2 regions of the Paenibacillus sp. WC2504 genome follow, and region 1 is predicted to be linked to the other one. Evidence: a T-box and tRNA genes for the amino acid it is inferred to sense, from the RefSeq annotation. Region 1 holds a T-box; the other holds one or more tRNA genes.
What was found. A T-box is a leader RNA that pairs with one kind of tRNA and senses whether it is charged. The one in region 1 lies ahead of ileS (isoleucine--tRNA ligase), so its partner is inferred to be a tRNA-Ile.

Region 1 (14,664 bases):
GGTTATTTTCCAATTATTTTTCAATCCGTCATTCCTGCCAGTATTCCGCAATTGCTCAGCTGGGTTCTATTCATGGTGGAAACCAACATTCGTCAGGCAACATTAATCGGCATCTTGACGGGTACCGGCATAGGCTTTCTTTTCAGCTTATATTACAAAGGCCTTAATTACAGCTCTGCCTCTCTGGTCGTTATCGTTATCGTTCTTGCGATTTTCGCCATCGAATCGGTTTCTACGTATGTTAGGAGGGTGATTTTGTAAAATGGACCTTCAAGAATCTTTGAAAGCTGTCTCTAACAAAGACACCAGCTGGAGTCACATCAAGAGTGTGAATCCCAAGAACCCCTTTAACAAACAGTCTTTTGTAATCCGGCTGACATTAGTTGCCCTGGCTTTATTGACGGTTGTTGCATTTGTTACTTTTGACTATAAGGACATTAACCTTGTAGAAGCCGCCTCTTTAACGGCTCAAACGGTTAAAACCATGTTTTTTCAACCGCTTTTTCAACATATTACCTTTTTTGAGGCTATTAAACAGTTGACCATTACATTGGGGCTTGCATTCTTGACGACATTGTTCGGCTCGATCATCGCCCTGTTCCTCGGCTTGTTGGCAGCTCGCAATTTATCCAATCCTAAACTATCTATCGTCATTAAAGCCGGAGTCGCTTTTATTCGTGCGGTTCCAACCGTTCTATGGGTTTTAATTTTTGCTGTTGCATCTGGACTCGGAAGCGTCGCGGCTGTCATCGGAATGACTTTCCACTCCATCAGCTATCTCGTCAAAGCGTACTCGGAATCGTTCGAGGAACTGGACAAAGGGGTTATTGAAGCCTTGAAAGCGAGCGGCGCCAATTGGTGGCAAATCGTGTTTCAGGCTGTGCTGCCATCGTCCGTCTCCTATTTGATCTCATGGACGTTTATGCGATTTGAGATCAACTTCGCAGTCGCTCTGGCGATGGGAGCAGCAGCTGGAGCGGGGGGCATCGGATTCGATATGTTCATGGCCAGTTCCTTCTATTATGATGTGAGGGAAATCGGAGCTATCACGTATCTCATCCTTGCATTCGCTATCTTGCTTGAATTGCTTGCAGCAAAAATCAAGAAGAAGCTAAGGGTTCATGGGTGATCCCATAAAGCAAAAAGCGCATTCACTCCTTGGGGTGAATGCGCTTTATGTTTGATTGGCAGCATAGGCCTTGACGCCAGACTGAAGCTAATTGATCAAATACTGCCAATTTAGCAGGAGTAATCGGCGTTAATGACAAGAGCACGATTCACTCGGTCCTACATCCATGCCTCGCAGCCGCAATAGCGGGAAAATCTACCGGTAATCCTCGCAGTTCAGTGGCGGGGAAGGAAATAGAGGTAGAAACTCCAGCTAAATCGCTGGAAGGGGGTGAGATTTAGGTATACTCACCAAAATTAACACCAGGAAATCCAGTTAATTGGAAAAAGGTAGACATATTGCAGTGATTAGCAGGAGTCATCGGCGTTAATTGCTAGAAATTGCACCACTTGGACAAAGCACACAGCTTCCTCACTTCAGTTCACACACCATCTTATAACTCCCAGCTTCCGCACGGAAACCGAGCAGATCACGGTTTATTCGCAGCATGGGGGCGTTCATGGAATCGTTGTGTGTTCTTAAATAAGGCACACCGCAGGCAGTCGCTGTTTGTATGCCGAGCAACTTCAAAGCGAGTGCTATGCGGCGGCCCCGGTATTCCGGCAGCACGCCTGTAAACTCGTGATACATCGCCCGTGTTTGTTCGTTCTGCTGGAGTGTGACAACGCCAATGTAACGATCGCCGTCCTTGGCGATATGAATCCATTCCGGACGTACACCGGATTGCGTGATGGTCCACTTTTTCCATTCTTCGAACCATGGAAAGCTGCCGGAGTAGCCGGGAATATCCGGATGGGTGATTTTATACAGCTCATAAAGCTTATTCTCGCTAGCATCCCCTGGCTCATCCGCTAACGTAATGAATCTAATCCCAGCCTGCTCCGCTTGGTTGATCGCATCATGCAGCGAACCGCCATCGAACGATGCCAAGTCCAGCACGGATTCAAACGTGTGGCGCTCCTTGACATAGCCTCGACGTTCCGCAAAAGCAAGCGATCTCTCATCCGTTTCCCTCATGTAATCAATTAATCGTGACGCCCTGACCTCGCAAGCCCATTGATGAAGCGTATCGAATAGGGCTGCTCCGACCCCAAGCCCGCGATGTTTCGGATGAACGACGATCGTATGACTTAAGGCCCCGGGCTCCGTCCAAGGCGCTCGCCATGCCATCGCGTAACCGACCACTTGTCCGTGTTCATCTTCCGCGACCCATTTGGGACGGTCCCATCCCATCAGTTCGCCGTCCTCATTGTAGTGCAGCTTGCCTGGGGGAATGCTTTCCTCGTCTCGCTGCAGCCGTTCAGCTGTTGTCGGCTCTGACCAAATCAAATTCAGCAAGGGTGCAACAGCCGCATAATCGTCCGGTTGCCGCATTGGGCAAATCGTATACTTTGACATGTATGATTACCTCCATCTCGAATTAAGCTATCGGATATAGTCATTATCCCATCCGTGAAGCGGAACTTCTTGGTAAAGTCTGGATATAAATAAAGATTCGGCAGCAAGCCCTTTTTCCCTAATTCATTTGACAATTTAGCTAAAAAGGTGTAGAAATGAATTAATTGAATGTTCTGAGTAAATTCATTGACGAGATCGAGTAAGCTAATCCCTTGTTCCCCAGAGAGTTGGCCCTGTGCTGAAAGCCAACGTTCAAGACTTAGCCCAAAATCCTCTCCGAGAAGGAAAGCTGAAGCCACTGGAGTAAGCTGACCCGGGATCCTGCCGTTACATGGGGCGCGTATGATGGTACGTTGGCGGAGGTGCCGAGGATCGAGTTATGGATCAATCGGAACAAGGGTGGTATAGCGAGATATAATCTCGTCCCTTATGGGACGGGATTTTTTTGTTTTTATTTTAAAATTGGAGAGGATGTCCTGGATGAGAAAAGTAGATGTAAAAGAAAAAGCAAGGGCTCGCGAGCTGCGCATCCTGAATCAATGGCAACAAAACGAAACATTCCGCGCATCAATCGATCATCGGAATGATAAACCGAATTTTGTCTTCTATGAAGGGCCGCCAACAGCCAACGGAAAGCCGCATATCGGTCACGTACTCGGACGTGTCATTAAGGATTTTATCGGCCGGTACAAAACAATGTCAGGTTACCGTGTCGTGCGAAAAGCCGGCTGGGATACACATGGCCTTCCCGTTGAGCTTGGCGTGGAGAAGCAGTTGGGCATTTCGGGAAAACAAGAAATCGAGAAATACGGGATAGCCGAATTTGTTGAGAAGTGCAAAGTCAGCGTCTTCGAATACGAGAAGCAGTGGCGGGAATTGACAGAAGCAATCGCCTACTGGACAGACATGGATCATCCCTATGTGACGTTAACGAATGATTACATCGAGAGCGTCTGGCACATTTTATCCGAAATTCATAAAAAAGAACTCCTCTACAAGGGACACCGGGTCAGCCCTTATTGTCCGGATTGCCAGACGACGCTCAGCTCGCACGAGGTGGCTCAAGGATATGAGGATGTCAAGGATTTGAGCGCGACAGTCGAGTTTCGCAGCACGAAAGGGCCGGAAATATTCCTTGCCTGGACGACGACCCCGTGGACGCTTCCAGCGAACGTTGCACTTGCGGTAAACAAGGACATCGACTATGTGAAAGCCAAAGTAAACGGCAAAGTCTACGTCATTGCCAAAAATCTTGCTGAAAAAGTATTGAAAGAGAACTATGAGATCCTTTCTACGCACAAAGGGGAGGAATTCGTCGGGACCTCCTATGAGCCGCCTTTTGGCTATATCACTGTGAACCGAGGGCATATCGTTGTCGATGCGGATTACGTCAGTGACTCAAGTGGTACCGGTATCGTTCATATCGCGCCTGCACACGGAGAGGATGACTACCGCACATGCCGTCAGCATAACCTTGATTTTGTAAATGTGGTGAATCTTGCCGGACGATATACGGATGAGGTCGTCGACTTTGCTGGACGTTTTGTGAAGGATTGCGATGTGGATATTGTCAAAAGCTTGTCGGAACGCGGTCTATTGTTTGCCAAGGAACGTTATGAGCACAGCTATCCTTTCTGCTGGCGCTGCAAAACTCCGCTTCTCTACTATGCAATGGAAAGCTGGTTTATCAAAACGACGGCTGTGAAGGACCAGCTCCTTGCGAACAACAGCCAAGTGAACTGGTACCCGGCCCATATCCGCGAAGGCCGTTTCGGGAAGTTCCTTGAGGAACTGGTCGATTGGAATATCAGTCGAAACCGCTATTGGGGCACACCGCTGAACCTCTGGCTTTGTCAGGATTGCGGGGCAGAGTATGCGCCAGGCAGCAGGAAAGACCTGTATGAAAAATCCATCACGCCTATCGATGATAGTCTGGAGCTTCATAAGCCCTATGTAGACGCTGTAAAATTGCGCTGCTCCTGCGGCGGAACCATGGAAAGGACGCCGGAAGTGATCGATGTGTGGTTCGATAGCGGCTCGATGCCATTCGCTCAATATCATCATCCGTTCGGTGACGAGAAAAAGTTCGAGGATCAGTATCCGGCTGATATGATCTGCGAAGGCATTGACCAAACGCGCGGCTGGTTTTTCAGCTTGATGGCCGTCTCTACTTTGTATAATGGCAAGCTGCCTTACAAAGGGGTAATTTCAACCGGTCATGTTTTGGATGAGAATGGATTGAAAATGTCCAAGAGCAAAGGGAATGTGATTGACCCTTGGGAAATCATTGAAGAATTTGGCGCGGATGCCTTCCGCTGGTCTCTGCTTGCAGATAGTGCACCGTGGAACAGCAAGCGGTTCTCGAAGCAAATTGTAGCCGAAGCGAAGTCTAAAGTCGTAGATACGATCAATAATACACACGCTTTTTACTCGTTGTATGCCATCATTGATCAATACAATGCTGAAGACCATCCGCAGCAAGCTTCAAAGAACGAGTTAGATCGGTGGATACTCTCCAGGTTGAACACGACCCTTCAGAACGTGGTGAAGGGGCTGGAGGATTACGATTTTCTGAACCCGGCCAAGCACATGGAAGCCTTTGTAGATGAGCTAAGCAATTGGTACATTCGCCGCTCTCGCGACCGTTTCTGGGGCAGTGAAATGACCGAAGATAAAGTCGCCGCCTACCAAACGCTTCGCGAAGTTCTAGTCACCTTAGCACAAATGGTTGCCCCTTATATCCCGCTCATCGCGGAGGATATTTACGGTAACCTTGGCGGCGAAGGAAGCGTTCATTTGGCCGATTACCCGAAAGTGAACGAAGCTGCAATCGATACGACACTTGAAAACGATATGGCCACTGCTCGACAAATTGTTGAGCTGGCGCGCAACATACGCAACGAGGTCGGAATCAAAACGCGTCAACCTTTGTCGGAGCTGATCGTTTCGCTGGACCGTGAATTTCATTTGAGCCGGTTCGAAGCCATCATCCAAGATGAAATTAACGTGAAACAGATTCGTTTGGAGACGAGCGAAAGCACCTTTGTCGACTATTATTTGAAATTGAATTTGAAAGCGGCGGGCAAGAAATACGGCAAATTCGTCGGTCCTTTGCAAAATGCCTTGAAACAGCTTTCTGCTGCTGAAGCTAAAAGGGCCGTCGACTGCGGTTATGTGGACGTCAACTTAGACGGAGAAACGATTCATCTTACGCTGGATGAGCTGCTTGTGGAAAAGCAAGGTAAAGCAGGATTTGCCTCTGCGACGGGGTACCATATCAACGTCGCGTTGAATACGAACCTAACGGAGGAGCTGGAACAAGAAGGTCTTGTTCGTGAAGTGATCCGCGGCATTCAGGATTATCGCAAGAAATTGGATTTGCCGATTGAAAAACGCGTCATTCTGACGCTGCATGTTGATGCTCCTCTCCGAGCTGCGATTGAGCGCTTTGATCATGTTTTGCGCGAGAACGTGCTTCTCTCAGAAATCAAATATGCTCAGGCTGCGAATATGGAGGATATTTCGTTCGGTGGTTATCAATGCTTGTTGCTCATTGAGTAATTAGCGCTTGTGGGGGCTGCTACTTGGGTAGCGGCCTTGTTGAAAATAAAGGAATATAGTTCCCTCTAGAGAGGGTGGATAAACAAAGACCAGTCTAACACCTACGTGTTTGGACTGGTCTTTGTCCTATTAGGTTAATCGATGTCCGCCATCGACATGGAGTACAGTTCCCGTTACGAACGAATTTTGGATCAAATACAGGACGCTTTGAGCAACATCCTCAGCAAGCCCAACCCGTTGCACAGGTAGCTTACTTCCCACCTTTTCATAAAATTGATTACGTGCTTCTTCAGTCATCTTACTGCGAGCAGGCGTATCAATAATGCCCGGCGAGACGATATTCACACGGATAGGCGCTAGCTCGAGCGCTAAGGTTTGACCAAAGTTTGAGATTGCAGCATTCACCGCGCCTAGTGCGGCAGATCCCACGGTTGGTTTGTAACCGACTACGCCGGAGAATAACGTGATAGAACCATTTGGGGAAAGGGTATGGGCTCCATATTTCGCTGCGTGGTACTGGCCCCAGAATTTGTTTTCGAATAAGTCCCGCGCTTGTTTTGTTTCTGACTGGAGGAAGGAGCCTCCGGATGTTTCGGCCGCACTTACGACAAGATGTTCGTAGCTGCCGACCTTTTTAAAAAACGATTGAACCTCATCTTCCTCTGTCGTATCGAGCACATACACTTGCGCTTGGGATCCAAGCAGTTCTTTGGCTTTGTACAACTTTTCCTCCGAACGGCTGGCAATGATGACTTGGGCGCCAAGCACAACGGCTTTTTTGGCAGTCTCCAGTCCAATACCTGAACTTCCGCCAATAATGACAATTCTCTGATTGTGTAACATGAACACTCCTCCTAATGTTTACTAGTGGTTATAGCGCTATTGTATATGTAGTTAATTCCATTAGGGAAGTAGTGATATTAATTTCATATAGTTTCCAAAAAGGAAGTAATGTGCTAATGTTGGGTTTATCCCAATATATTTTTTGAGGAGGCTATTGTTATGTCCGTTCAAGAACCCGTTGTTTTGAATAAAGGAACACCCGGCGAGTTATGCCCAATTGCCAAAACGCTGGACGTCATCGGAACAAAATGGACTTTTTTAATTATTCGCGACCTGCTCATTGAAGGCACGTTGCGGTTTAGTGATCTTTTGAGATCAATGGAGGGGATTAGCCCCAAAACACTTTCGCTCCGCCTAAAGGAGTTAGAAGAAAACGGGCTGGTTGAAAGAAAGGTGTACCCGGAGGTTCCGCCCCGAGTTGAATATTGGTTAACGGAGAAAGGCAAACGCTTGGAAGGTGTATTTATAGAATTGAAGAGATTTGGACTGGACTTGTGACTTGGATTCCTTCGAGGAGATGTTGGGAGGGATCAAGCACGAATATTTAACGAGGGGGCCCAAACTTTAAAGCTTGGATCCTCCCTCTTTTATGTAAATTATTTTGCAATTAATTTCAAAAACTCACGCATGAAGCCCGGCAAATCTGGCCAAGCATGACCCGAGACTAACTTCCCATCCACATGCAGCGTATCCGCCGCATACTTAGCTCCAAGCTGCTCGACATCCAAACGGCAGGCTGTATAGGCTGTCATTGTACGGCCTTCAAAGTAATGGTTATCTTTTAACGCGGAGAATACTTGCGCAGCATGGCAGATAGCGCCAAGCGGCTTGTCAGCTTCAAGAAAATGGCGAAGAATGCGCGGGACGTGCTCATTGGACCGAATGTACTCCGGCGCTCTGCCCCCAGGAATGATTAGTCCATCATATTGACTTGGATCTACATCAGCAAAAGCGATGTGTGACGGCAGCAAATGCCCTGGCTTCTCTGTGTAGGTCTCCCAGCCATCGATAAAATCATGGACGACGGTATGAAGCACTTTTTTCGTCGGTGCAGCAATAACAGCCTCATATCCTTCTTCTAGCACACGAAAATAAGGATAATATACCTCTAAAACTTCTGCAGCATCACCGGTAAGAATTAAGATTTTCTTTGACATCGTATCACTCCTTGGAAATGAATGGTAACCCATAATCAATTATGAAGAAACCTCGTAACGATGTAAACGGGTGGAATTTGACACGAATTGTCGAATGTTCTCGTCATGAATGTGTATAGACGGCTTCCCGGCAGAGCCCAAGCGTGTCGTTGCTGCGTAAGACAGAAGGAAGCGGAACAATGGCTTGCCAAATATGAGCAGAAGGCCAAAGAAAACCGTGAGAAAATCAAAGGTGCGGTGAAAGAAGGCGAAACAGCGGTTATCATTAACGTCCGGGAGAAAAAGATTTCCTTCCTTGGCGATAACTATGGCCGTGGAGGAGAAGTTATGCGAATGTCGATCATATTTTTATCTGCATGAACGAAGGCACGACAGAAGTGCAGGTGAAGGAGATTCTTGAGAGCCCGATCTGGAAGACACTTCCTGCTGTGAAAAACAACCAAGTCCATATGCTGGATTACAAAACATTCCTGCACTACGATCCAATTTCCATTCTGGGACAAGCGGATTTGATTACGGATATGTTGGTGAAGAGTGCAAAATAAAGAGCTTGCTTGGCAGCGACAAGCTGCGGCCGCCTTACCTTAATTGGATGAGGCGGCTTTTTGTTTTATACATGAAGGTTAGCAAAGGGGAGATGGAGAATTTGTTTGATGAGGTGTTAGACATTTGGCACATGCGTGACAGGAGGAGAAAACATGAATCAGCAAGCGGTAGAGCGAATTAAGGCGCACGAGGAACGAGTGGAGCAAGCGAATGCATTTTTGAAGCAAAAGGTGGATGAGCTTGAGGAAGACAGTTACAGGCTCAGCTATCATTTGATGCCTCCTGCAGGCTGGATGAACGATCCGAATGGCCTTATCTTTTATAAAGATGAGTACCATGCGTTTTATCAGCATTATCCGTATGAAGCCAAATGGGGACCCATGCACTGGGGACACGCCAAAAGTAAAGATTTAGTGAACTGGGAACATCTCCCGGTCGCGTTAGCGCCTTCGGAAGTTTACGACACAGGAGAAAATAGCGGCCATGGCTGCTGGTCGGGCAGCGCTGTGGACGATAACGGCAATCTCACGTTAATTTATACAGGACATGTTGACGGGCGCACCCCCGTGGAGGTGCAGTGTCTCGCAACTAGCACGGATGGTTTGAACTTCCGTAAAGAGGCTGGCAATCCGGTCATTGCGGGAGCTCCAGAGGAAGGCGGTCTCGGGTTCCGGGACCCGAAGGTGTGGCGGCATGCAGGGGCATGGTACATGGTGGTCGGATTTGGGAAAGACGGCTTGGGTAAAGTGCAATTGTATACGTCAGAGAATTTACGGGAATGGCGTCACCTTGGAGTGGCTGCGGAGAGCGACGGAACGATGGGGGATATGTGGGAGTGTCCGGATCTCTTCCCGTTAGGGAGCGGGGACGATCATGTACTGGTCATTTCCCCGATGAATATGGGAACGACGAAGACGATGTACCTAACCGGCAAATTAAACTATGAGACCGGTCAATTCAGCTATGGCTATAAGGAGCGGCTGGATTACGGGTTTGACTTCTACGCCCCGCAGACGTTCATGGACGGGCAGGGCCGGCGCATCCTCCAAGGCTGGATGAACATTTGGGGGGCCAAGATGCCCGAGCAGGAGCGGGGCTGGATGGGCACCTTTACCTTGCCGCGCGAGTTGAAGCTTAACGCGGATGGTACGCTGCGGATGGAACCCGTGGCGGAATTGCAGGCTTTACGCGGGGCTTATCAACGCGTGAATGGTCTGTCAATAGGCGCGGATACGGAAGTGACGCTGGCGGGTGTGCATGGCGATACGCTTGAGCTAATCGCCGTTTTTGATGTGGCCAAAGCCGGAGGCGCAGCGGAATTCGGCTTGCTGCTTCGCTGCTCCGAGGACGGTACCGAGTACACGAAGGTGGTCTATTCAGCCGCTGAGCGCAAGCTCAGCGTGGATCGCACGCGCTCCGGCGCAGGCGAAGCGGGCGTGAGCGAAGCTCCGTTAACGCCGATGGCGGACGGACGCGTGAGGCTGCATCTGTTCCTCGACCGCTCGTCGGTCGAGCTCTTCGCAAATGACGGAGTGAAAACCGTCACGAACCGGATTTACCCTGCGGCGGCTAGCCTGGGTATCAAGCTGTTTGCCGAGAAGGGCGAAGCTCATCTCGAGAGCTTGGACGCTTGGGTGTTGGGGTAGGATTAGATTGGTTTGAGCTCCTCGCTCCTCACTTCCTGGCACATGGGGCAGGAACGCGGATTTACACGGATTCTGCGCAAATAGCGGACTCAAGCTCCCTTAACACAAAAACCAGCAAACCCAAGTAAAGGGCTGCTGGTTTTTGTGCATTCTAATTCCGTACACGCATCGCCTGATAAGCATTCCGGGTAACGCACTGTGTAAGCCAATTCAGATCCAATCCTTGCTGAGCCGCATAAGGGAGGAAATCAGTCAGCAGGTGGTGATAAGGCCGAAGATTTCCGCCTTTCTCCTCACCAACCGTGTACCAACCTGTGTCTTGAGAAAGTAGAATTTGCTCGCTGCTTATACCATGATTCCGTAGTTGCTGCAGCAGTTCCACATGTTTGTCATAGGTGCCTGGCAAAATAGAATCAATCGAAATCCACATACCCTCATCCGCCAGCCGTTGATGGACGGTCAAATCCTTGCCGGTTTGGGCATGCACCCAGATGAAGCGCTCCAGGCCGAAGGCTGCTTCTCTCATGATTTCGCCCGCGTGTAGGGCGGTATCCCCGCCGATGGTATGACATTGAATCGGCAATCCGGTTTCAAAGGAGGTGCGAATAGCGGCCCGCAATATTTTTTGCTGCGTCTCATTGATCGACGTTCCGTCGTTTAGAGCGATTTTGATATAGCCAGGGTAGACACCGCTATCTCCAATGCCGTTTTGTGCCTCGCGAATCCATAGATCGGATAGCTCACGCTCCGTGGCTTGATAAACGAAAGGCGGCAAATAAGGTGCCTTATAAAAGCCGGTGTTCGTCACGAAATGCAGACCGGACTGGGCAGACAGGTCTTTTAAAACATAGGGGTCACGCCCCAAATACTCCGGCGCACAATCTACGAATGTTGAGCAGCCAGCCTCCTTCAACTGCAGCAGGAGCGGCAAGATGGAGGCCACGACTTCATCGCGGTCGTAATCGTTCGGAGTTAACTTGCCATCTTCGACAAATCCAACTAGGACATGCTCGTGGACGAGAATCGTTCCGGCTTCTTTTTCGTTGATAAGCCCTGTTACGGTCTGCAGCATAGTATCGATATCCCCCTTGATCCTTGATTTTACTCTCCTATAGTCTATAGTGGACCGGTTGGAGTAGGCAACACCCTGTTATTCTTTTACAATAGAATCATCAGGAAAATATTGAAGAACGGAGAATCCGCATGTCCGCCGATTCGATTTTAAATCATGAGCTGCAGCCGTACATTCGCTATGCGGACCTGTTGCATTTTCAACAATGGAAAACGCCGCCCAGAATTATTACCGACTACATGCTGCTTTACGTACAGGAAGGGTCCTTTCGCCTTCAAGCAGAAGGGGCGCTCTATGAGGTGAATCAGGGGCAGTTCATCTTCGTGCAGCCGGGCATTGTGCATCAGATGGAATCCGAAGCGCCGGTCTGTCTGATGTCTTTGCACATGGAGCTGTTCCCTTCCCAAGTCGATGCTCGTCCGGAAATGATTGTGCCGATCGATCACGCTTTTAACCCAGAGACAGTACCTCTGCAGCCAAGTCTGAAAACATTTGCGGATATCTCCATCCCTTATCTATTGAAGCTTTCGAGGCACGAATGGATGTTGGACACTCTGCAGCAAGCAATTGCGCATTGGGGCCGCAAAAAGGCAATCGACCTTCTTCAAGCACAAGTCCACGCCACAGAGATTGTGCTGGAATTGTTAAAAGAATACACAACCCGCGATACCTCCGAGCATAGCCGCTCTACCTCGCTTAGTTGGGTGCCGGCCTATATGCAGTACCGGTTGTCGGAACCGCTGACTGTGGAGGAAATGGCACATAAGGCGCTCATGTCCCGCTCTTATTTCTCCTTGCATTTTCGCTCGCAATTCGGAGTGTCCCCTCATCAATTTCTACTCAGGCTGCGTCTTGATTACGCGACCGATCTGCTCCGTGGCACGGATCTTCCGCTTCAGGATATTGCGGACAGCTGCGGATTTTCGAGCGTTCACCATTTTTCCAAGATGTATAAGCTTCGCTTCGGATGCCCGCCAAGTCAAATCAGACGCCATCCATAAAAAAGACGTTTTGATACATTTACTATGCATTTTGACAAAGCCAGACGGTTCAGCGCTCCCTATAATGAAGTCATAGAGCTAGAAGCTTTTTGAAGCATGGGCCAAAATAGAAGGGAGCGATGGCGGAATGAGTGACAAACGAACGTATGATTTTCAAAGACAGATAGAGACTTATGATCGCGCTGATATCGTCGTTATCGGAGGAGGACCTGCGGGAACGGCGGCTGCGATTTCGGCGGCAAGAAGAGGCAAGAAAGTCATTTTGCTCGAAAAATCAGGGCAGCTTGGCGGTATGGGCACCTTGGGGAATGTGAGCATTTTTATGCCGATTGGGAACGTGACGGGCATTTACCGTGAGATGATTGCCGATGTGCTGGCCGAATATTTGCCGGAGCATCATGATACGTCCATTGCCCCGCAATATTCGCCTTTTGAGCTAAGGCATTATTTAAATGAGAAAATGAAAAAAGAAGGCGTAGAGGTCATCTACCATACCGAATTCGTTGGGGCGGTCAAGGACGGAACTCGCTTAGAAGCTGTAATTGCGTCTACACGCGAAGGATTGAAGGCTTTTGAGGCTAAGCAATTCATAGACTGCACCGGGGATGCCAGAGTCGCACTCGATGCCGGGGTGCCTCATACGTCGGGAAGAGACGGGGATGGGCTGACCCAGCCGATGACGCTTATGTTTATGATGCAGAACACAGGCAAGACCGTAACTCCGATCCTGCCGGAAGGCTGCTATTATTATGAAAAAGTGTCCGATCTGCCACAGGGACGCCATCTGTATTGGGAGCGCAACAAGGACGGCCAGCTCCTGGTGAACATGACGCGGGTCAAAGGCAACGGCGCGAACATCAAAGACATCAACTACGCGGAAACCGAGGCGCTGAGACAGGTATTTTCCATCGTGCATTATTTGCAGCGGAATGGTTTTGAGACCTATGCGCTTTCGCACGTGGCCAATCAGGTTGGCGTGAGGGAAACGAACCAGATTCAGGGGTTGTACACACTGACGGAGCAGGATGTGGTGGAGGGCCGCCGATTCCAAGACGTGGTCGCCCAGACGAACTACGAGATCGACATTCACAGCCCCGATGGCAAAAAGACCACTGACGAACGCAAAGTCAGCGGCTACGACATTCCGTATCGCTGCATGGTGCCCGAAGACGTGGACAATTTGCTCGTCGCCGGCCGTTCCATATCCGCTACGCATGTCGCGATGTCGTCTATGCGTGTGCAGCCTACTTGCTACGCGTTGGGGCAGGCAGCGGGAATTGCTGCTTCCATCGCTTTGGACGAAACTTGCGTCATTCGCGATGTATCCATCGATGCGCTGCATGAGGGACTGCGTGAGATGAACGTTGTATTTCATAAGCTTGCATCTTATTCGTAGACGAACATAAAAACCCTGACGGATTAAACTCCGTCGGGGTTTTCTACGAGTTAGAGGAACTGAGATCCCTTATTTGGTGAGAATCGAGCGATTTCCCCACTTAGCGGAACTACAGGGCGTTATTCGCCTCCCATGACACATTTTTCAGCTGAAATGGTCAAAATAGGGGAACGTAGTTCCCCTGACAAGCGGGAAACGTGCCTTTTCATAGAAATAGCGGCCTGTAGTTCCCCTAAACCCACTTCACTAACCGCTCGCCTTTCTAGCAAACTAGATATTCTCCCGGTTCAGCACATAAACTTTCACGTTTTTCTTCACGCCGAATTCCTGCGCCTGACTCAAATCGTTCATGAACACATCAATTCTCGAACCGCGAATCGCCGAGCCGATATCTTCGGCTTTGCGAATGCCGATTCCCTCAATGAATACGGTGGAACCTAGTGGAATGACGGCTGGATCGACGGCGATCGTCCGCCCCTCCTTGGCTTTTAACCCGCTGAAGGTGATGCCGTACATGGGATGGGAGGCCTTTTTACCGGTCGATTCGAAACCCGCTGTATAGGCTGTCAATGTGGTGTTGATTACTTTTTTAATGATTTTTGGTTGTGTTTTCGTGGCAGGCGCTGTTCCACTTGAAGGAACATTGAGGGTTTGTCCAATGGTCAGGCCGCGCGGATCACTAATTCCGTTGGCTGCCATCAGGTCGTTCACATCCACTTCAAAGTCACGAGCGATTTTGAACAAGGTATCTCCCCGGTTAACCTGATACTGCGTTGTTGGCAGCGCGGTAGCAGCGGTAGTGGTAGTGGTTTCAGGTTCGACTGCATTTGATACAAGACTGTAAGATGGCGGGAGTTCCATATTTTCATCGCTGCCTGGGTAGGAATAGGCTTTACCAGTAAGCCATAAACTTAC
Region 2 (5,691 bases), 4.0 Mb from region 1:
CTGCACTTTTAACTACCGCTTCTTTTCCTGCATGGGCTGCGGAGGGTGTGAGCTCGGCAGTTTTCGCTCAAACAAGCACGAATACCAGCTATGCGCTGACTGATAAAGTTGAAGTGGAGATCAAAAGCATACTCAACGAGCATGAATCGGATACAACGAAGCTAGGAGCAGTCATTCGGATTAAAAATACGACCGATAAAATAACTCGTGTCCCTGATTATGAATTGCGCGTTCGCATGGCGGATGGCGTTGAATATACGCTGCAGCCGAGTGCCAAAAATCCAAAGTCGATACTACCGAAGACGCAGCAAGAGCTTAGCTATCTAACGAATGCAGAACGCAGCGATGATGCTGAACTTAGCGAGCTTAGCTTTGTAGATGTGGATATGGAAGTATATCCGAAAAAAGAAACAACACTGCTGAGCGTACCGGTTGACGCGGCGCTCGTGTGGAAAGGCAGTGACAGCACGATTACCAAAGCTTCTGCGCTTCTGAAGTGGGGAGAGGCTTTCACACTGCCATCTCTGAGGACATCGGTAGGATTTATTCCTGTGGATATTCACAAGGAAATCACAGCCAAAGGCGTGTCTACTGTTGTGCAAATTCAGGTCGTCAATCCAACGAATGAACGCCAAACCGTTCCGAATTTCGGAATCGACGGCAAGACGGATAGCAAGGTTTATTCCGGCGATCGTGCCGAAGCTTCCGTTGTACTTGATCCGGGTGAGAAAAAGTATATTCATATCGTGATCCCAACCGATTTGGACACCGAATTCACGAGTTTGAATGTCGTGACGCCGGAGAGTTTCTTCGCTTCGCAGGGGGATGGCAAAATGCAAGAAGATACCTACCGTGTTGGGCGCGCGAACATTTTACTTCCTGTTGGAGCGGCGACACAAGGCGTCATTCCGGCTCCAGACTACACATTAGGAACACCAGTTAAACTGGATTCAACGAATAAATTTGTACCTTCCAATGTTGATGTGTCGCTTGTTGAACTGCATGTCACAAACAATGAAGATGATGGATTCAATACGGCAGTGGCCAAATTTAAACTAACGAATAACAGTGATCGTCCAGTCCCTATTCCAGCGATACAAACGGAGCTTGTAAGTAAAGACGGCTTTGCTTATGGAGGAAGAAGACAGGCGGCAACTGCGCTTAGTGTTGTTCCTAAGGCTTCTTATGTGGTCAGCTATTCCTATGCGCTTCCTGCTTCCGAAACAGGCGAGGGCTTGAAGATGAACTTATACAGCCAGCAGGCTAGCGGAGATACGGTGTATAAGTCGCTGCTCGCAACAGCGAAGGTGCCCGTTCAGACTAACGAGACAACGAGTAAAGTGCTTAATGTTTACCCTTACGAGATCAATATTAAGGACTGGAGTATCTCAGCGATTTATCAAGCTTCCTTGACCTACGATTACAAGTTGAAGCTGGAGCTGGACATCAAACCGGATAAACAGGTAACAGTGGATAAGTATAACAACAAGCTATCCTTTGAATTATTCGATAAAGTTGGCAATCCTGTTGGAAAAACGACGAAAGATTTGTCAGGCGAAGGAAGATTGTACAGTGGTTCGAACACAATTGACCTAAGTGCGAGATCCGGTCAACTGGATTTCCCAATTCAAGTCAAAGTTTATGAGACCTTTACGAACGAATATGGAGAAACGGTTAAACGATTCCTTACAACTTTTAAACAATAAAAGTTCAATGCCGCCTGGTAGTGCAAGAAGCACTGCTAGGCGGTTTTTCATTTTTTTCGTACATGCAGGATGTTCAAGAGGATGGACTCATAAGTCTGATCGGTTTTGGATAAGATAGGTTTATCGATTTCATTAAAACGGAGTGATTGCGATGAACTGGATATATTGGGCAAAATTATATGATTCCAAGTTTCAAGCGGGCTGTCTGGCGAAAAGAATGGAAGAAGACTGGTGGATTTACGGGTATGAATGCCCACAAGAAGTGGAAGTTTTCAAGTCGAAAAAGGGACGTTTCGGCGTTCGTTACAATACGTAATTTCCTGCATTTTATCTAAAAATTAACGCTTGACTTACCACTCGCGCTTAGTGTATATTTATTTTTGTCGCTGTTGAGCGGCAACATGACGCGGGGTGGAGCAGCTCGGTAGCTCGTCGGGCTCATAACCCGAAGGCCGCAGGTTCAAATCCTGCCCCCGCAACCAAATTTTATTTGGGCCTATAGCTCAGTTGGTTAGAGCGGTCGGCTCATAACCGATTGGTCGGGGGTTCGAGTCCCTCTGGGCCCATAGTAGTGAAACCCTTTGAATAAGGGTTTTTTATTTTTTAGAAAATAAAAACAGCCTCTTATTTTCATCAATCGTTTGATGAAGATGAGGGGCTTGTGCACGTTTTTGTGCACACAGCTTTTTGAAAAAATAATAAGAGAATCAATTTGAAAGGTATGGTAAACTGTGTAGGAAATTACTACATGGAGGAAGTTGCATGCCATTAAATTGTGTTAGAAGAAGCCTCATTTTATCTGCATTACTTGTATGGACTTATTCACCATTAGCAGTGTTTGCTTCATCTACAAGCGGACTCGTTTCCATCAAGTTAACATTGGGGGAAACCAAAGCTTCAATTAATGACAAGAGCGTTACTCTTCAAATGTCTCCGCACCTTGTTGAGAATACAACGATGGTCCCACTCCGATTTGTTACAGAAGCCTTAGGTGCCACCGTTAAATGGGATGGAGCTGTACAGAGAGTTGACTTGGCATATGGGACAAAGCTCCTCTCCATGCAGATAGGAAATGCAACTGCTCATGTAGACGGTACGCCAATCCACCTTGAGCAAGCTCCTATTATTGAAAATGAAGTCACTCTCGTGCCGATTCGGTTCATTGCAGAGAATTTCCAACAGACAGTTACATTCGATGAACTTACTCGGGTTATCACGATTTCGCCAGCAGATGATCAAAGCTTGAATGGCGCTCTCCCTGTCAAAAAGCGATTGGATAAGCCGACAGTTGATAATTTAACTTCACAGAACTCTATAAAAATTCCTTTAACTGGACTCCTCCCATCATCTGGACCTTATCCGCATTATTTCCTTAGTGATATGGAGATGATCTCGGATGGTAAGGATGATCTGTATTTCATATCGCAAAATGATCAGTCTAACTTCTATATTAAGAAGATGAATCTGAGCAAAGGAAAAGAGATAAGTTTAGAAACCATCCTTTCGTTCAACGATACAAAGTTTGATTTTGAGTATAAAGACGAGCGTGGTGCGGCAAGCAAATTTCTACATTATGAATTCATCCCAAAATCATTATTCTATGATCAAGCTTCAGATAAACTTTTTGTCATGGGAAGAGACTTTTATAATAAAATGGCTGTTTTTTATCAAGTATGGCCTAGCGTGAAAATGATTGCGTTTGATACGAGTGGACAATTAGATACGGATACGGACTTTATCCAGCCTTTGAATGACGGACAAACATATGTGATAAGTAACTCTTTCAAAAACATCCTGTACACAGCTCATGAGGGAGAGAGGCTCACATCTTACATGAGTGTCGAGGGAAATCGAATGCATCATCTTGTTCCACTTGTTAATAATGGGATCTTGTATGTTCTTGATCGCGAGAGCAAGCAAATAAAAGAGATTACTCCTGGGGTAGGATCAGAGGTAGTTGCTACATTAAATATTGAACAAATAAATACCGCAATCACGCATGATGGATATTTTTTCATTACAGATGGGAAGCAATTTTATCGTGCAAATGTAGAGGGGAAGATTGAACCCTACGCGAATATGGATATTGCCATTTATAGAAAAGGTATTTTTAATTCCTTGACTGGGAACTATGATCAGATGCCCACTCCGCCAGGCTACTCGGGAGCATTAAATGATGATTTTGAGCCTAAAAAAATTGTTCTTGGTATTTCACCGCGATTTGTCATAAATGCCGATGGCAATATTCTGATTTATGATGATATTAATTTGATTCTTAGGAAAATTACGGTTTTCGAGAATTAAGCAAAAGTGTTCAACAAATCAAAAAATTCGCAAAGGAGCTGCTTGTTATGTGTCGTAATATTAAGCCGCTTTTTAACTTCAACCCCGTTGCTACAGATGCTGAGATTCAGGCGGCTTCTTTACAATTTGTTAGAAAAATTTCGGGCTTCACCGCGCCATCCAAGGCGAATGAGGAAGCTTTCAACCGAGCGGTCGCTGAGGTGGCGCTAGCTGCACGTCAATTAATGAATTCACTCGTCACTACTGCGGAGCCGCGCAATCGAGAAATCGAAATCGAGCGTGCACGCGCTAGAAACGCCAAACGATTCGGAACCGTAAAAAAGCTGGAGTCCTAATAAAAAGGCTTTTACCTTCTTAGGTAAGAGCCTTTTTGTTGCTTTCCTTTAATAAGCAACTCATTTGAAGTGTAGCAATCTATTGTCTACGAGCATATGATGTAACAAACTAGTAGAAATTAGGTGATAGAAAGTGGCCAAAGGTTTTGATTGCTCAACGCCTTTAACGGCGCAAACCGCCGCAGCTTTCGTCAAAGATGGCTACTCGTTTGTGGCCAGATATCTCGTCCCGAGCGGGTATAAGGCTTTAACGAAAAGTGAAGCGGAACAAATCAGCCAAGCAGGTTTGGACATCGTATCTGTTTTCGAAACTACGGCAAATCGGGCTCTTGGCGGAAGAAATGCAGGATTGGCTGACGGCGCTACCGCGGTACAGGTGGCTCATCAGCTAGGTCAGCCTGCAGGAAGCTGTATCTATTTTGCTGTCGATTTTGACGCGACTAGCGCTCAAATGGCTACGGTCATTGCGTACATTCAAGCAGCAAGTGAAGCGACTCCGGAGTATACCACCGGGGTATATGGGTCGTATGCGGTTATGGAAGCTGTGAAGCAAGCAGGTGCTTGCTCGAGATTTTGGCAGACCTACGCATGGAGCGGCGGTAAAAAATCTACATTCATTAACATTTATCAATATTTGAATGATGTTTCAGAGAATGGCATCCAAATCGATCATGATGAATCCTACGGCAGTGAAGGCTGGTGGAACACGCTGACACCAGTGAACTATCCACTTACAACGCATGATGCCAATGTCATCATCCCTTTTCTGTCAGCTGGCTATGAAGCGACAACTTCGCTCCCAGCTCGAGCGGAATTCAATCGCTTAGCGAATGAACTACGCAAAGCGTCTGGCCAGCCGCTGCAATAAATGTAAAGCCCGTTAACTCTCGTTCATGAGAGCTAACGGGCTTTTGTCATTGCATGACAGCGCTGCGAATATACCAGCGCGAATCAAGCGATGCTCTTTCAAGCCGAAAGAGCACACGCCTGTGCGCAGGCGCGGAAGCACGTGCCGGTGTAACCGTAACGTCGACCGCAGCCTCAAACTCGAGGAGCTGGGACACGTCCCGCTCCGGGAACTTAGACAGCCGGCGCATGCTTCGCACATGCACCGCCTGCTCTTGCCCTGTGGTGACCTGCAGCAGCTGCAGGTCACCTTGGTTGGCGCCGCTGATCCAGACGTCGATCAGCGCCCAAGGCGAAAGCTTGCTGATGTAGGACGTCAGCAAGCCTGCGGCCCGGTGCACCATGACCTGGTGCGCCGGATCGGAGGAGTGGGAGCCGTGTGTCACGCTCCCGAGGAAATGAATACAGAAATGACCGTTGAAGTCATTTCCGGGAATACC

Region 2: it has a tRNA-Ile gene. The T-box ahead of ileS (isoleucine--tRNA ligase) is inferred to sense a tRNA for this amino acid. The anticodon was not compared.

What each region holds. Positions count from the first base shown of each region.
Region 1 covers NZ_JBQZFH010000001.1:7,228,608-7,243,271, reverse strand. The annotation lists gene ACUN27_RS32960 (PhnE/PtxC family ABC transporter permease) at 1-261, shown strand, start outside; gene ACUN27_RS32955 (PhnE/PtxC family ABC transporter permease) at 263-1,129, shown strand; gene ACUN27_RS32950 (GNAT family N-acetyltransferase) at 1,541-2,527, opposite strand; T-box leader at 2,705-2,958, shown strand; gene ileS (isoleucine--tRNA ligase) at 3,008-6,088, shown strand; gene ACUN27_RS32940 (SDR family oxidoreductase) at 6,218-6,931, opposite strand; gene ACUN27_RS32935 (winged helix-turn-helix transcriptional regulator) at 7,091-7,429, shown strand; gene ACUN27_RS32930 (DJ-1/PfpI family protein) at 7,528-8,088, opposite strand; gene ACUN27_RS32925 (hypothetical protein) at 8,194-8,448, shown strand; gene ACUN27_RS32920 (hypothetical protein) at 8,445-8,633, shown strand; gene ACUN27_RS32915 (glycoside hydrolase family 32 protein) at 8,787-10,280, shown strand; gene ACUN27_RS32910 (phosphotriesterase family protein) at 10,432-11,352, opposite strand; gene ACUN27_RS32905 (helix-turn-helix domain-containing protein) at 11,484-12,353, shown strand; gene ACUN27_RS32900 (FAD-dependent oxidoreductase) at 12,481-13,749, shown strand; gene ACUN27_RS32895 (3D domain-containing protein) at 14,020-14,664, opposite strand, start outside.
Region 2 covers NZ_JBQZFH010000001.1:3,201,325-3,207,015, forward strand. The annotation lists gene ACUN27_RS13975 (hypothetical protein) at 1-1,706, shown strand, start outside; gene ACUN27_RS13980 (hypothetical protein) at 1,858-2,022, shown strand; tRNA gene ACUN27_RS13985 (tRNA-Met) at 2,112-2,188, shown strand; tRNA gene ACUN27_RS13990 (tRNA-Ile) at 2,199-2,272, shown strand; gene ACUN27_RS13995 (stalk domain-containing protein) at 2,469-4,010, shown strand; gene ACUN27_RS14000 (DUF2277 domain-containing protein) at 4,058-4,345, shown strand; gene ACUN27_RS14005 (DUF1906 domain-containing protein) at 4,479-5,213, shown strand; gene ACUN27_RS14010 (hypothetical protein) at 5,260-5,691, opposite strand, start outside.